2 regions of the Lachnospira sp. genome follow, and region 2 is predicted to be linked to the other one. Evidence: riboswitches for the same ligand, from Rfam matches in the RefSeq annotation. Region 2 holds a riboswitch; the other holds the start of a gene.
The links. Region 2 has a riboswitch for cyclic di-GMP ahead of QVA17_RS03070 (hypothetical protein). Riboswitches for the same ligand answer to the same signal wherever they lie in the genome.

Region 1 (7,521 bases), on a different contig from region 2:
TCATTCCTCGTCCAACAACTGCGATTAAGCTTAGGTCTGACTCTAATTCGATTGTATCAGGATTAACTGCTCTATGAAGACCTGCAAGTACTTTCTGCTCTTTCTCCACAAATTCATCCTGATGGACAAAAACTGTCATTGTATCAATTCCTGAAGGCATGTGTTCAAAGGAAATTCCATTGTCTTCAAATACCTGTAATACCTTACGACCAAAACCGATTTCAGAGTTCATTAATTCCTTATCGATGCTGATAGATACAAAACCCTTCTTACCGGCAATACCTGTAATTGTATAACTTGGCACATTGCATGTTGTACCAACAATCATAGTTCCCTTATCCTGTGGTGCATTAGTATTACGAATATTGATTGGAATACCTTCCTTACGTACAGGGAAAATTGCCGATTCATGAAGTACTGAAGCTCCCATATATGAAAGCTCTCTTAACTCCCTGTATGTAATTACATCAATTGACTTAGGGTTCTTAACTATTCTTGGGTCAGCAGCCATAAATCCAGAAACATCAGTCCAGTTCTCATAAACATCTGCTTTAACAGCACGCGCAACAATTGAGCCTGTAACATCTGATCCACCTCTTGAGAAAGTCTTGATTTTGCCATTGGCTAATACACCGTAGAATCCCGGAATAACGGCTCTTTCAACCTTGGCAAGTTTCTTTTGTAGTGTTTCATTTGTTTTCTCTGAATCGAATTCCCCGTTCTTATCAAAGAAAATCACTGTTGCTGCATCAATAAATTCATATCCTAGGTATTCAGCCATTATAATACCATTTAGATACTCGCCTCGTGATGCTGCATAATCACTACCTGCAAGATTCTCAAAATTTTTCTTTATAGTCTTGAACTGGTCCGCTAAGCTTAGCTTTAAACCAAGTCCCTTGATGATTTCGTCATATCTCTCCTTAATTGCCTGAAGAGACTTATCTATATTCTTTCCATTTTCAGCTTCTGCGTAACATTTGTAAAGCATATCTGTTACCTTAATATCCTCTGAAAATCTCTTTCCTGGTGCAGAAGGAACTACATATCTTCTTTCTTCTTCTGCTCTGATAATATTACCTACTTTTTTAAACTGTTCAGCACTAGCAAGTGAACTACCACCAAATTTAACTACTTTAATCATTGTTTCTCCTTCATCAAATTCCATTTATATGTCTTATTTTTACAAAAGTCTATATCTTGTTTTTGTAAAAATGTTATGTCACATTTTTGCAAAAATTAATTTAAAACTGTATCATCAACTCTAATTCTTGTAATCATATCAAGCTTAGAAACTGACTCATTAAATTCTTTTTCTGTCATCTTCTCAGTAAAGAATGCAAACTCATCTGTTAATTCGTTTAATTCTACGACATTAATTTCTCCTGAAAATGCATCCATTGCCTTCTTAGTATCTTTACCCTTAACTCTTACAAAAAAAGCTCTTACCTCATCATTAGTATCCCCTAAATCTAATTCTTCTTCTGACCAGAAAACTTCCTGATGATTGCTTAGATTCTTTACACAATCTACAACGTCTGCACATACAGCAGCTGCTGTTGGCAACTTACCAGCTCCTGAACCAAAGAACATCAAGTCTCCTACCATGTTACCATTTACATAAATGCCATTTAAAACGCCATTTACATTATATAATGGGTGGTTCTTATCAATCATAAAAGGTGCTGTGATTGCATAGACCTTACCATCTTTAACATAGCTGCTTGCAAGTAATTTAATTACACAACCAAGCTTCTTAGCATAAGCAAAGTCTTCGTTAGAAATCTTAGTTATACCTTCGCAAGTTACATTCTTAAACTTAACAGTCTTTCCTGAATAAAGGGATGTAAGAATTGAAATCTTACGACATGCATCATGTCCTTCTACATCAGCTTCAGGATTACGTTCTGCATAACCAAGTTCCTGTGCTTCCTTTAAAACATCTTCATAAGAAGCACCTTCCATGCTCATCTTAGTTAAAATGTAATTAGTTGTTCCGTTCATAATGCCTGTAATCTTGTTAACCTTATCTGCTGTAAGGCTTGTGTTAAGCGGACGAATAATTGGAATTCCACCACCAACTGAAGCTTCAAACATAAAGTTAACATTCTTTGACTTAGCAAGGGCAATTAGTTCAGGTCCCTTTGCTTCAACTAAAGCCTTATTAGATGTGCACACGCTCTTACCTGCTTCAAGACATGCCTTAACAAACTTGTATGGTACATCTACGCCGCCCATAACTTCAACAACTACATCAATTTCAGGATCATTAACGATTAAATCAATATCATGTACAATCTTTTCCTGAATTGGATCTCCTGGGAAATCTCTTAAATCAAGAACTGATTTAACTACTACCTCTTCTCCTGCCTTTAGCTTTACTGAATCTGCGTTACGTTCTAGAACTTCTACTACGCCAGAACCTACTGTGCCGTATCCTAATACTGCAACCTTTGCCATTTACCTTGTCCTCCTAATTAACATTTACTACATATCGCCTATAAATCTATTATCTAAATTACTACTATCTTAATTACTACTATCTAAATTAAATTGACTTAACTATTATCTAACTCCCTATAAAGTCGCATCTGAGCTTAGAATCTTTAGATATCTTACCCCGTGTAGGGCTTCAATTTCCTCAATCATCTTTGATGGGTCGAGGGTTTCTTGTAAGATTTCTACACTTAAGGTTAATGATGCAACACCATTAACTGGAATTGTCTGATGAATTGTTAATAAGTTAGCCTTAAAATCTGCCACCTTCTTTAAAACAAGAGAAAGAATTCCAGTTTCATCATTCATTGATAATACAAAGGTAATAGTCTTACCCTTAACATTATCTCTAAATGGGAAAATATCATCTTTATACTTGTAATAAGAACTTCTACTAATCCCCACTTGTTCTGTAGCATCTGCTACGCTTATATTACTTGATTCTATAAGTTTGTTAGCTTCAGCCACCTTTAATAAAACTTCTGGCAGGGCCTTTTGCTTAACAACATAATACTTAATGTTCTCATCCATAATTTCACCCATGTTTTTGTTTTTCTACGAAAGACAACTGTCTTTCGTAGAAAGAATATTAACATATATATTTGAATTATGCAAGGGAAAATACTAGAAAAATCATATTTTTTCACATAAAAAACCCCTCGTGAAACGGGAGAGAAAAAACACGAGGGGTGTATTTAAAAATAAAGCAACAGCTTTATCTTTAAAACCATATTAAATTGTCTGGGGTTCCTTCTTCCTTTTAATAGTTCCGGGGCTATGATTGGGGAAAGCCCCGGATCCTTGGGGGAGAGGGAAAGACAATAGGGGCTTAGGGGAACCTCCCATTGCCTTTATATATGCAAGATACGGCGGGGGGAGGATTGCCATATCCTACATCTAAAAAGTCCTAAGACTTAATAGCAAATTAAAAATATAAATTGTAATAATAATTATGCTTTTAATGCCAAGCGACAGTCTGCCTTATCAACGTTTGGGGACAAGCACATATCCTGTCGCTTAAGCACTGTAAAATTGAGTAACTTCTACTTTAACCATTGGTTAAAGTCTTCTCTTAACGATGACTTTAAATCAGCCTATTCGCTAACTTAGGTTTCATCTTGTAGGATATTCAAATTTAGCTTATATACAACCTTGTAACATTAATTCATAAATATTGCTACCCAGTAATACTTACCTGCTGAGTCTTGTGCTACTCCCACACCAACTCTTGTATATTTAGAACTTACCATACAATTATAGTGAGCCTGTGAATTATGCCATCCAGTTACAATATCTGCTGGAGTTGATTGGTATCTTCCCATTACCTCTCCAAAGCTACCATACTGGCCGTAGTAGTAGCATATTGTCTTAGCTTCTTTTAAGCTACCATCAGATGCATAGAATGGTCTTCTATGATGTCCACCTGAATAGTCAAAGAAATCATTATCAGCATTCTCTGCTGCTCTATGACAAGCCATTATTGTTAAGCTGCTATCGTATGATACTGCTGCTTGACCAACGGCTGCTCTTTCCTCGTTAATAAGGTTATAAACCTGTTGAATATATGATGAATAAGCACCTGCATTAGTTGCTGCCATACCATGATACTCATCGTCTGATCTATGAGCATTAATACTTAATTCTGTAGCTGCCTGAGTAGGAGCTTGTGTTGGTGCCTCTGTTGGGGCCTCTGTAGGAGCTTGTGTTGGTGCCTCTGTTGCTGCCTGTGTAGCTGCTTGTGTAGGCGCTTGTGTTGGTGCCTCTGTTGCTGCCTGTGTAGCTGCTTGTGTTGGTGCCTGTGTTGTTTCTTCTCGTGTTGGGGCTTCAGTCTGACTTTGTGTTGTTGATTCATTAGCGCTGCCAGTTGAGCCTACTACTGCTTTATATCCCATATCTGTCTCCTGCTCGTCTACATTGATCTTCCCTGTTCCTGTAGCTAACTCGCTTTCTCCTGCAACTGATCCGCTATTGGTTGTATCAGTTGTATTTGCTGCTGCCACACTCACTGATGCGCTCTTTTTTGAATTGTTGCTTCCTGCAACGTTAATTGCGATAAATGCACCTGTTCCCATAACTAAAAGTGCTGCAATAATTGATAAAAACTTTACATTTTTTCTAGAATTCCTCATAATCATATCTCCCATTCTCCACGCCAAGTTTTAAATGTTACATATGAGTACTAGATAAACATCTTACGTAAAAATCTTAAGCCATCCTGCTTATCTGACTCCCCGAGTCTTATTCGACCTCCATGTCTCATGCGACTTCCTTGTCCAATCCCTAGTAAGTTAACCTCCTTGTTAACTTAAAGATTACTTAAACAGTTGTTTAAAATAAAAAAGCACCCTTACCGGGTGCATAATAAACTTCATTATAACTTAGACACAACTAGTTTTTTACATCCCTGTAAACTTCCAGTTATTAAAAGTTAATCGAAATAAAGTGCAACCGGCTGTCGTTCCTTCGTCCTTGAAGGGTTAGACCCTTGGCTTTGCGTCCTTAGCTTTCGCTAAGTTTGCCAACATATTAAGTTCTCTTTCTATCTTAATTATACCAACAATATATCATATGTAAATAGTACTTTAGTACTATTTTTACACAAATTCGGATATTTTAGGGTTAGAAAATTATTTTGCAGATTTATTGACATTTTAAAAAGTACAATCCGCCCAGTTAAGGACGAATTGTACTTTGCTTATTAATTTTCTTCTATTATCATACACGTTCTCTATCAAAAACGCTAGCGTAATATTTCATTACATTAAGACATTTTTCATCAAGAGCACCTTTAGTCATACGCCACTTCCAGTTAGTTCCTGTGCTTGAAGGCATGTTAATTCTTGCATGATTATCAAGACCTAAAATGTCCCAGACGCCAAAAATTGTAAGGACTGCCACTGAACTATAGGCGGCTCTAAACATTTTATCCAAAAGCTCTTCCCTATTCTTAGTTCCTAAATAGTCAAAGGCGTAGGCAAGCTCGCTATCTGGCCTATCTTTAAAGAAGCCCACAATGGTTTCGTTATCATGGGTGCCTCCATAAACCACGCAATTTTTCTCATAGTTATAAGGCAAATGCGGATTATCCCTGCTACCACCAAATGCAAATTCAAGGACCTTCATGCCTGGATATCCGTTATATTCTAGAACTTCATTGACCTCTTCTAGATAGACGCCTAGATCTTCTGCTATAAGCTTCTTATCCCCAAGTTCTTCGTTAATGGCATCAAGAAGGGCTTGTCCTGGTCCTTTTTTGTAGCTTCCATTCTTTGCATTCTCGTCAGCCTCAGGAACTGTATAGTACTTTATAATGCCTAGGAAATGGTCGATTCTTATGACATCGTAGAGCTTGGTCTGCCATTTTACCCTATCTCTCCACCATTTAAAATCATCTTTTGCCATCTTATCCCAGTCGTAGAGCGGATTGCCCCACTTCTGGCCATCAGCACTAAAATCATCTGGTGGAACTCCTGCAACCTTAGTTGGCGTTAAGTTCTCATCCAATTGAAACTGCTCTTGGCCTGCCCAGACATCCACGCTGTCATAGCCCATATAGATTGGAATATCCCCAATAATTTCTATATCAAAGCTGTTGGCATAGGCCTTTAATTTATCCCACTGCTCAAAGAACTTATACTGGATAAACTGCCAGAAACATATCTCATCCTTTAGCTCTTCTTCCTTTGCCTTTAAGGCCTTTTCTTTTCTAAAACGAAGATCATCCTCCCAGCTTGCCCAGGATTTGTGGTCGTTTTCATCCTTTAAGGCCATATAAAGAGCGTAGTCTTCTAGCCATTTAGTTTCCTTTATGAATTTTGAAAATGCATCCGCTTTACTTTTGTCTGTCTTTATAAGCTCAAGGAAACGCTTAAAGGCAGTTCTTAGAATTGTATAGCGGTTTTTATACATTTTCTCATAACTAACGTATCTACTGTCCCCTAGTTTAATATCATAGGCTTTCTCATACTGTCCTAGTAGAGCTTGTTGCTCTGTTACTTCAACAGGGACAAAGCCATCGCCCCAGTCTAGGGCTAGTACCTCAGACTTTAAGAGTAACTTCTCCTCAATTAAAATGTCTAGGTCGATAAAATATGGATTTCCTGCATTGGCTGAATAGGACTGGTAAGGGCTGTCGCCGTAGGTTGTTGGGCCAAGGGGCAAAACCTGCCAGTACTTGTGCTTGCTCTCCTTTACAAAATCCACAAATTCGTAGGCTGCCTTTCCTAAGCTTCCTATGCCATAAGGCGATGGCAAGGAGCTTATGGGCATTAAAATTCCTGCACTTCTTTTAAATTTAGTCTTGTTCATTCTCCACCTCTTTATTAGCGGCCTCCTTCACCTTCTCGATGTCTGATAATTCTTCCTTTGAAAGAATGGCATCTACGTTTAGTAAAACCACTAATTTACCATTAATGTTGGCTACTCTGTCAAAAACCTCTTCACCTGGTTTTTTAGCTAATTCGGGCATTTCGCTAATGTTAGCGCTTTCCACATCCCCTATGTGTAAAACGCTATCTACTGTTATAGCTAATTTAGTATCTTTAGTTCTTATAACGATTATACTCTTATCGTCTGGATTAGTACTATCCCCGGCAAAAGTGAACTTCTTCTTTAAATCATAAAGAGGAATTACATCTCCTCGAAGATTAATAATACCTTCTACACAAGGAGATTCATTAGGTATTCTTACCACTTTTACCTGTTTTTCAATTGATAGGATTAGACTTATATCCACGCCAAAGAGATGTCCATTTAATGAGAAAACAACTGGTTTGATGTAACTTGCCATGTATTATCCTCCTTGAATTAGCCTTCCTTTATAAGGATTTGTAGCTTTTATTTCTCCCGTTTATAACTAAAAATATTATAGCACATTTTATTAATAGTGAGAATATATTAGAATTCATATTTAATTGTCAGTTTCTTCGTTTGCCTTCTGGCCTGTGCTTATATAGATTAAATAAGCATTGATAAATGGATCAATATCTCCATCAAGAACCATCTGAGCGTTTCCAATATCCTTGG
Region 2 (7,521 bases):
ATTATTATGACAAAATAGGCTCTGTAAATATTTTAAGTCCGGCTACCTTTATGGGCTATAATGCAGAAGAATTAGATGAACTAGGTTTTAACACGCAGATTCCAATAACTATAGCAGAATTGAAAAATAATAAGCTTGACTTCATTTTCTATAATCAAAGCTTTGAAACACAGTTAAAAAGTTTTGGCGTTAATAGTATGGAAATCTTAAAACTAATAGTTAATGATAAAGAAAGTAGTTATTATAGAAAGATAATGGATATATTTAAACTTGCAGATCAGCTAGAGGAAACTTATGCAAGTGGTAACTTTATAATTGATGATAAGTTATGTATTGCAAAAGTTTATAAGCTTGAAACTTGTAATGAGCAAACTGCTTATGTCTGTGTTCTAGTAAATATGGTAAATGACCAGGAATATCTCAATAAGATAACTAAGGAAAAATATATTAAGGCCATCTTTAATAAGTATGATAGAGTAGATGTATTTGATTTGAATAAATTAATTGATACAGAAATTTATGTTAACGATCAAAATATTTATAGTTACGATGGCGGAGATATTCATAGTAATATGGAAAAATATGCTGCTGACCGCGTTTACTATGAAGACGCAGATAGGTATATGAAATTTTTTGATATGGCTACTTTAAGAAAGAGAATTCAAAACTCTAAAGAACGTATTATAACTAGTTATGTAAGAGTTAAAGATGGCAATGATTATGTATGGAAGGTTTTTGAATGTAATTATATAGGAAATAATAAGGTGGTCGGAACTACAAGAAATGCTAGTGATTCAGAATTGAAATATGCGCCTTATTTAGTAAAGAAGGTAAATGTAACTAATATTAATTCTTATGAGGCTTCTTTTAGTCAAGTTAATCCTAATGTAATATGTTATTGGAAGGATTTGGAACTGAGATATACAGATGCAACTAAGGGGTATATTAATTTTTATGGCATAGAAAGTTTGAAGGATATTTTGAATAAAACCGACACGGAATTAAATTGGGTAGAGGATTCGATTGTTGCAGATAAAGAAAAAGAGGTTTTGCAAACAGGCATAAAAACAAGTCTTGTAGAGACTATAACTGTAAAAAATGAAGCAAAGGTTCTTATAATTGACCTGTCGCCAATTTATGATAACGGAAAAATCATAGGCTTAATGGGTTACGTAACAAATATTTATGGTAAGGTCAAACTAGGGGAAAGCACCATTTTTATAGATGATTATTCTGGCACTTTAAATACTAAGGGATTAATGTCCGAGGTTAATAAATTTTCAGACGAATTCTTGCTAAATGATAAGAAGTATGCAGTTCTAATTGTTGATATTAAAGACTTTAAGTACGCTGTAAAAAATTATGGGAAGTTTTTTGCTAAGGATATTCTAAATGCAATTGGCAAGAAATTAGTAGATATTGTTGGCGTAAAGGGAGTCGTAGGAAGAATAGAAACAGACCACTTTATGATTTTAACTAGATATGAAGTAGAAAGTGAATTAGAAGAACTTAAAGAAAAATTATTGTTAGAAATTAACAAAATTAATAAGATTTCAAATAAATCGTTTACAATTGATGCGTATATAGAATATACTACTTGCTTGGAAGACGATACGACAGAAAAATTAATTGGTCGTACAATGAATAAAATAGCTCAGATAAAGAGCAAAAATAGGAATGGTGAATAATATGAGAAATGCTGTTATAGCACAATCAGGTGGCCCTACAGTGGCAATTAATGCTAGCTTAGCTGGTGTTTTAGATTATAATGTGGAAAATGCTACATTTTCAAAGATTTATGGCTCTCTTAACGGAATTACTGGAATTCTAGAAGATAGATTTATTGATTTATCAAAGAAGATAGAAGAGTGTGATAACTTTATTGAAAAATTAAAGCTCACACCTGCAATGTATCTTGGTTCTTGCAGATATAAGATGCCTCTTCCAGAGGATAAGCCAGAAGTTTATGAGAAGATTTTTGCTTTCTTTAAGGAACATGAAATTGATGCTTTTTTCTATATTGGTGGAAATGACTCAATGGATACAGTTGATAGATTATCAAAGTATGCTAAGTCAATTAATAGTGATGTGAGAGTTATTGGTATTCCAAAGACTATTGATAACGATTTAGTTCATATCGACCATACACCAGGTTTTGGTTCAGCAGCTAAGTATGTTGCTACATCAATTCTTGAAATGGCTCATGATACATACATTTACAAGCTTAAGTCAGTTACAATCGTAGAAATTATGGGACGTGATGCAGGTTGGTTAACTGCAGCTTCAGTTCTTGCAAGAAATGAATATAGTGCAGCCCCACATCTTATCTACCTTCCAGAGGCAGCTTTTGATCCTAAGGAATGTGTTGAGGATGTTAAGGCTTTACTTGAAAAGCAGGATGATGTAATTATTGCAATTTCAGAGGGTATTAGAGACAAGAATGGTAATTATTTCTCAGCTTCTGAAAGCAAGTTAGATAAATTCGGACATGTACAGCTTAGTGGTGCAGGTAAGGCACTTGAGCACTTAATCGCTAACGAAGTGGGTTGTAAGGTACGTTCCGTTGAATTAAACATTTTACAAAGATGTGCAACTCACCTTGCATCTTTAACTGACCTTGAAGAATCAGTTAAGTTAGGTGAAACAGCAGCAGGCCTTGCAGCTAAGGGTGAAACAGGCCTTATGGCTACAATCACAAGAACTTCAGATGAACCATACGAAACAGTTTATGGTGGACATCCAGTTTGCGAAATTGCCAACGGTGTTAAGGCAGTGCCAAGAGAGTGGATTAATGAAAGAGGTAACGACCTTACTAAAGAGATGGTAACTTATCTTAAGCCACTTATTAAGGGCGAGCCTCAGCTTAGCTTTAAGGATGGCATGCCAGAATATCTTGATGTTACACATTTAATTGAGCAGTAGGAAAATGTTTTGTCTCATGAATATGAGTAACTAAAGTGGTATATTTTCTAAGAAATTAATTAAACAAAAAGTCAGATTGCGTCTAATTGAGAACTATTATCAATTGGACGCAATTTTTTATGGTTTTATTATTTTCTAAGACTTTAAAAATACTAAAAACTGGCTTATAATTAATTAGACGTTAATTTAAAACTAGGAGGATAATAGGTTATGGGAATGCCAGATCAGACTATAGAGTTTAGATATGACACACAGTTATTATTAGATCAGTACGTAGAGGATGGAGTAGATCCAGACGATTTAGCTGATGATTTAACAGATGAAATTAGAGAATATGTTTTAGAGAATATTAAGGGCGATTCAATGGTAATCGCTGGTGATTCAGGTGAAGATGAGTTTGGCGAGAAGGCTACAGTTAAGCTTCACTATCACACTAACGAACCATGGGATGTTCTTGCATATTGCAGAACTCACGGTGAAATTTATGACATCGTTGTAGAAGACATGGACAGACAGTCAAGAGATTTAAAGGGCTAATATAAATATAGTAGCTTTAAAGGCTTTCTAGCTTTATGTTTTGAAGTTTTAGCGTTTCAAGGCTTTGGCGTATTGAAGCTTTGTTGGTTCAAGGCTTTCGTATCAAAACTTTAATGCCAGAAAGAGCCAATCTTGCAGCTGTTGTTTATGAGTTTTTGACTTAGGAGGTATTATATGTTAAAGGTTTATGGTAGCGAAATGTGCCCAGATTGCATTAACTGCAAGAGAAATTTTGATGACAATGGTATCGAATATACATATATCGACATCAATAAGAATTTAAAGGACTTAAAGGATTTCTTAAAGATGAGAGACGAGAATCCGATTTTTGATAGACTTAAGGCTATTGGAGACATTGGAATTCCAGCAATCGTTATGGAAGACGACACAGTTTTCACTGACTGGGAAGGCTTCTTATCAGAGAGAAATTTACCTATTACTTATGAAAATGTAGGCAAAGCCTGCAGTATTGATGGCAAGGGATGCTAATTGTAAAGATTTTAGCTTAGATAAGATTCTAATAGAAAATTATAAGAAAATGTAAGAAATTTAAGGGGCCTTCGGGCCCTTATTTTTATGCTTTAAATCCTGATTATCAAATAGTGTTAGTGTTGAAAATATTTATAGGATATGGTATTATTTCCTTAGAAACTTACGTGAAATTCAATACTGGGCAAAGCAGGGGAAATCCTGTGACGCAAAACTAGAGGGCCTTTAAAATGGTAGCCAGGTGCATAAAATGACATTTAGCGCTATTCTTTTAAAGAATGGCGCTCTTTTTGTGTCATACAACATTTTATTTTGGCCTAAACAAAGGATTACAGCTTTCCCGTTGAACTAATAAATACTCTAAAGGGTTTTCGAGAGGTGAAGTTATGGCGGATGGAAAGTACAAATTAAAAAATTACACATTTGATACAGAAGAAGAATACAATATCGCATTAGACGAACTTGAAAAGATCAAAAACATGGCGAAATTCCACGATATTTATGACATTGAAACACAAAAACAGATTCTTTACGTGGCCGATGCAGGTGCTCTTGTTTTCCAAACACCTCTCGGTCTTGATTTCATGCATGAACTTCGTGAAATGGTACGTAAAGCCGAGGAAATAGATGAAGATTTAGCAGCCGACATTGCAAATGCCATTGGTAACGCCAATAATAGCGAGAAGAGCGAAATCCTCGATGCCTTCCAGGATGAAGATGAAAATGAGGCAATACCGGAAGAGGCTGTAGCTGAGGAAGTTGCAGAGGAAGAGGCTGTTGATGAAACTGCGGATGAAGCGGTGGCGGAAGTTGCAGAGGAGCCGGTGGCTGAAGAGATGCCGGTAGAAGAAATGGTAGCAGAATCAGTTGCAGAAGAAATGCCGGTTGAAGAAATGGTAGCAGAAGCTGTTTCGGAAGAACCGGTGGCTGAGGAAATGCCAGTAGAAGAAGCGGTAGCCGAGATGCCAATAGAAGAAATGATGGCGGAAGCTGTTGCAGAGGAGCCAGTAGCCGAGATGTCAATGGAAGAAATGGCGGCAGAAGCTCCAGCAGAAGAGCCGGTGGCTGAAGAGATGCCGGTAGAAGAAATGATGGAAGAGGCAGCTGTTGAAGAGCCAGTGGTCGAAATGCCAGTAGAAGAGATGACAGCAGAAGCAGTAGCAGAAGAGCCAGTAGCCGAGATGTCAATGGAAGAAATGGTAGCGGAGGCACCAGTTGAAGAAGCAGTAGCTGAGATGCCAATAGAAGAAATGGTGGCAGAAGCACCTGCTGAAGAAGCGGTAGCCGAGATGCCAATGGAAGAAATGATGGCGGAAGCAGTAGCAGAAGAACCAGTAGCAGAAATGCCGGTTGAAGAGATGACAGCAGAAGCACTGGTAGAAGAGCCAGTAGCCGAGATGCCAATAGAAGAAATGGTAGCAGAGGCACCGGTAGAAGAGCCAGTAGCCGAGATGTCAGTAGAAGAAATGGTGGCAGAAACAGTTGCAGAAGAGCCAGTAGCCGAGATGCCAGTAGAAGAAATGGTGGCAGAAACACCGGTAGAAGAGCCAGTAGCCGAAATGCCAATGGAAGAGATGGTTGCGGAGACAGTTGCAGAAGCACCGGTTGAGGAATCGGCAATCGAGATGCCAATGGAAGAAATGGTAGCAGAGGCACCAGCTGAGGAAGCAGTAGCCGAAATGCCAATAGAAGAAATGATGGCAGAAGCAGTTGCAGAAGAACCTGTAGCAGAAATGCCAGTAGAAGAAATGGTAGTGGAAGCACCGGCAGAAGAGACAGTAGCAGAGATGTCAATGGAAGAAATGGCGGCAGAAGCTGTTTCGGAAGAGCCAGTGGCTGAGGAAATGCCAGTAGAAGAGTCAGTAGCAGAAATGCCAATGGAAGAAATGGTAGCGGAAGCAGTTGCTGAAGAGCCAGTGGCAGAAATGCCAGTAGAAGAGATGACAGCAGAAGCACCGGTAGAAGAGCCAGTAGCAGAGACGCCAGTAGAAGAAATGGTAGCGGAGGCACCAGCTGAGGAAGCTGCAGCAGAAATGCCAATAGAAGAAATGGTAGCGGAAGCACCTGTTGAAGAACCGGTAGCCGAGATGCCAATGGAAGAAATGGTAGCGGAAGCACCAACTGAAGAACCTGTAGCCGATATGCCAATAGAAGAAATGATGGCGGAAGCAGTTGCTGAAGAGCCAGTAGCCGAGATGCCAGTAGAAGCAATGATGGCAGAAGCAGTTGCAGAAGAACCTGTAGTAGAAATGCCGGTTGAAGAGATGGCTGCGGAGACAGTTGCAGAAGAACCTGCAGCAGAAATGCCGGCTGAAGAGATGGTAGTTGAAGCACCGGAAGAAGAGCCGGTAGCAGAAATACAAATGGAAGAGATGGCTGCGGAGGCAGTTGCAGAAGCTCCGGTTGAAGAACCGGTAGCCGAAGCACCAACTGAGGAATCGATAGCAGAAATACAAATGGAAGAGATGGTAGCGGAAGCACCAGCTGAAGAGCCAGTAGCCGAAGCTCATGTTGAAGAAACTGCTGCCAACGGAAATCCTGTTAAGTCACTAGTTGCTGAGATGCTTGAACTCACAGAACAAGCTGAAAAAGCAACAATGGATAAGATTGAAGGTACAAAGTCAGTATTAGATAATATTTTAGATATTGAATCTGATGACATAGAAATCGTTGATCCTAATGTTGATATTCTTGCAGAACTTGAAAATTCTAACTTTGAGTTAGCTGATGCAACTCCTCAAGTTGTGGAATTTGTAGATGATGGCGAGGGCACACAGAATACAAGCAAAGTAATAGAAGAGTCAGTAGCTACAGAAGCAACTGAAACAGTAGCTGAAGAAACTCCTGCAGAAATGCCGGTCATGGAAACACCTTCATTACCAGAAGATGAGTTGCCAGAAATTGAGGTAGATGTCGATGGAATGGTGGATATGATGACACAAGAAGCAAAGCCTGATATTGATATTAGTATCGACATGAGTGCTATGGATGAAGCCAATAAAGATAGACCAGTTTTTACAGATTATGAGAGCTATCTAGATGGTTTTGAAACACGACCAAGTTATGATGATTATGAAATCACAATAGATCAGGCTTATGCTGAAAAAGCAGTTCATCACAAGTTCATTCAGATAGATGAAAACTGGATTGCTTCTATTCAGCTTGAAGCAGGAATTCTAGTGGAATTAGATTAGAAACCTATTGTGTTGAAAATTGAATAATTGAGTAAAAGTGCCTAGAAAGAAGAATAAGAAGCTTTTTAGGCACTCTTTTTTATAGAAAACACAGGCATTATTTGAAATTCTTGAATAAAAATTTCACTAAAATTTCCGATTGTTGCGATTATAGCCACAAGATGTTAGTGAAGAAGGAAGTTGATTTCTGAAATCTTGTGCTTTTATTTTTGATATCCGGTGTTTACAGCCAAAATCAATAGCTAGAAATTTTTTTGAGAGCTTCACAGTGAGAGAAATTTGTGCTTGTTTTTCATGGTTTCTTTTAGGAAAGTCAAAAAGCCCGAAAAGTAGCCTTAAAATTTCTTGGTATAAGCCGGAAGAGCAGTGGCTAAAAGAA

Region 1: another riboswitch for cyclic di-GMP. It lies ahead of QVA17_RS11210 (CAP domain-containing protein); the one in region 2 lies ahead of QVA17_RS03070 (hypothetical protein).

What each region holds. Positions count from the first base shown of each region.
Region 1 covers NZ_JAEEVD010000062.1:5,574-13,094, reverse strand. Annotated here, with positions in the region: gene QVA17_RS11225 (aspartate kinase) at 1-1,144, opposite strand, end outside; gene QVA17_RS11220 (homoserine dehydrogenase) at 1,240-2,460, opposite strand; gene QVA17_RS11215 (ACT domain-containing protein) at 2,578-3,027, opposite strand; gene QVA17_RS11210 (CAP domain-containing protein) at 3,657-4,625, opposite strand; cyclic di-GMP riboswitch class I at 4,937-5,026, opposite strand; gene malQ (4-alpha-glucanotransferase) at 5,212-6,804, opposite strand; gene QVA17_RS11200 (chemotaxis protein CheW) at 6,791-7,285, opposite strand; gene prfB (peptide chain release factor 2) at 7,406-7,521, opposite strand, start outside.
Region 2 covers NZ_JAEEVD010000006.1:7,112-14,632, reverse strand. Annotated here, with positions in the region: gene QVA17_RS03090 (EAL domain-containing protein) at 1-1,688, shown strand, start outside; gene QVA17_RS03085 (6-phosphofructokinase) at 1,678-2,922, shown strand; gene QVA17_RS03080 (hypothetical protein) at 3,133-3,459, shown strand; gene QVA17_RS03075 (glutaredoxin domain-containing protein) at 3,634-3,948, shown strand; cyclic di-GMP riboswitch class I at 4,122-4,197, shown strand; gene QVA17_RS03070 (hypothetical protein) at 4,335-7,142, shown strand; gene QVA17_RS03065 (hypothetical protein) at 7,411-7,521, shown strand, end outside.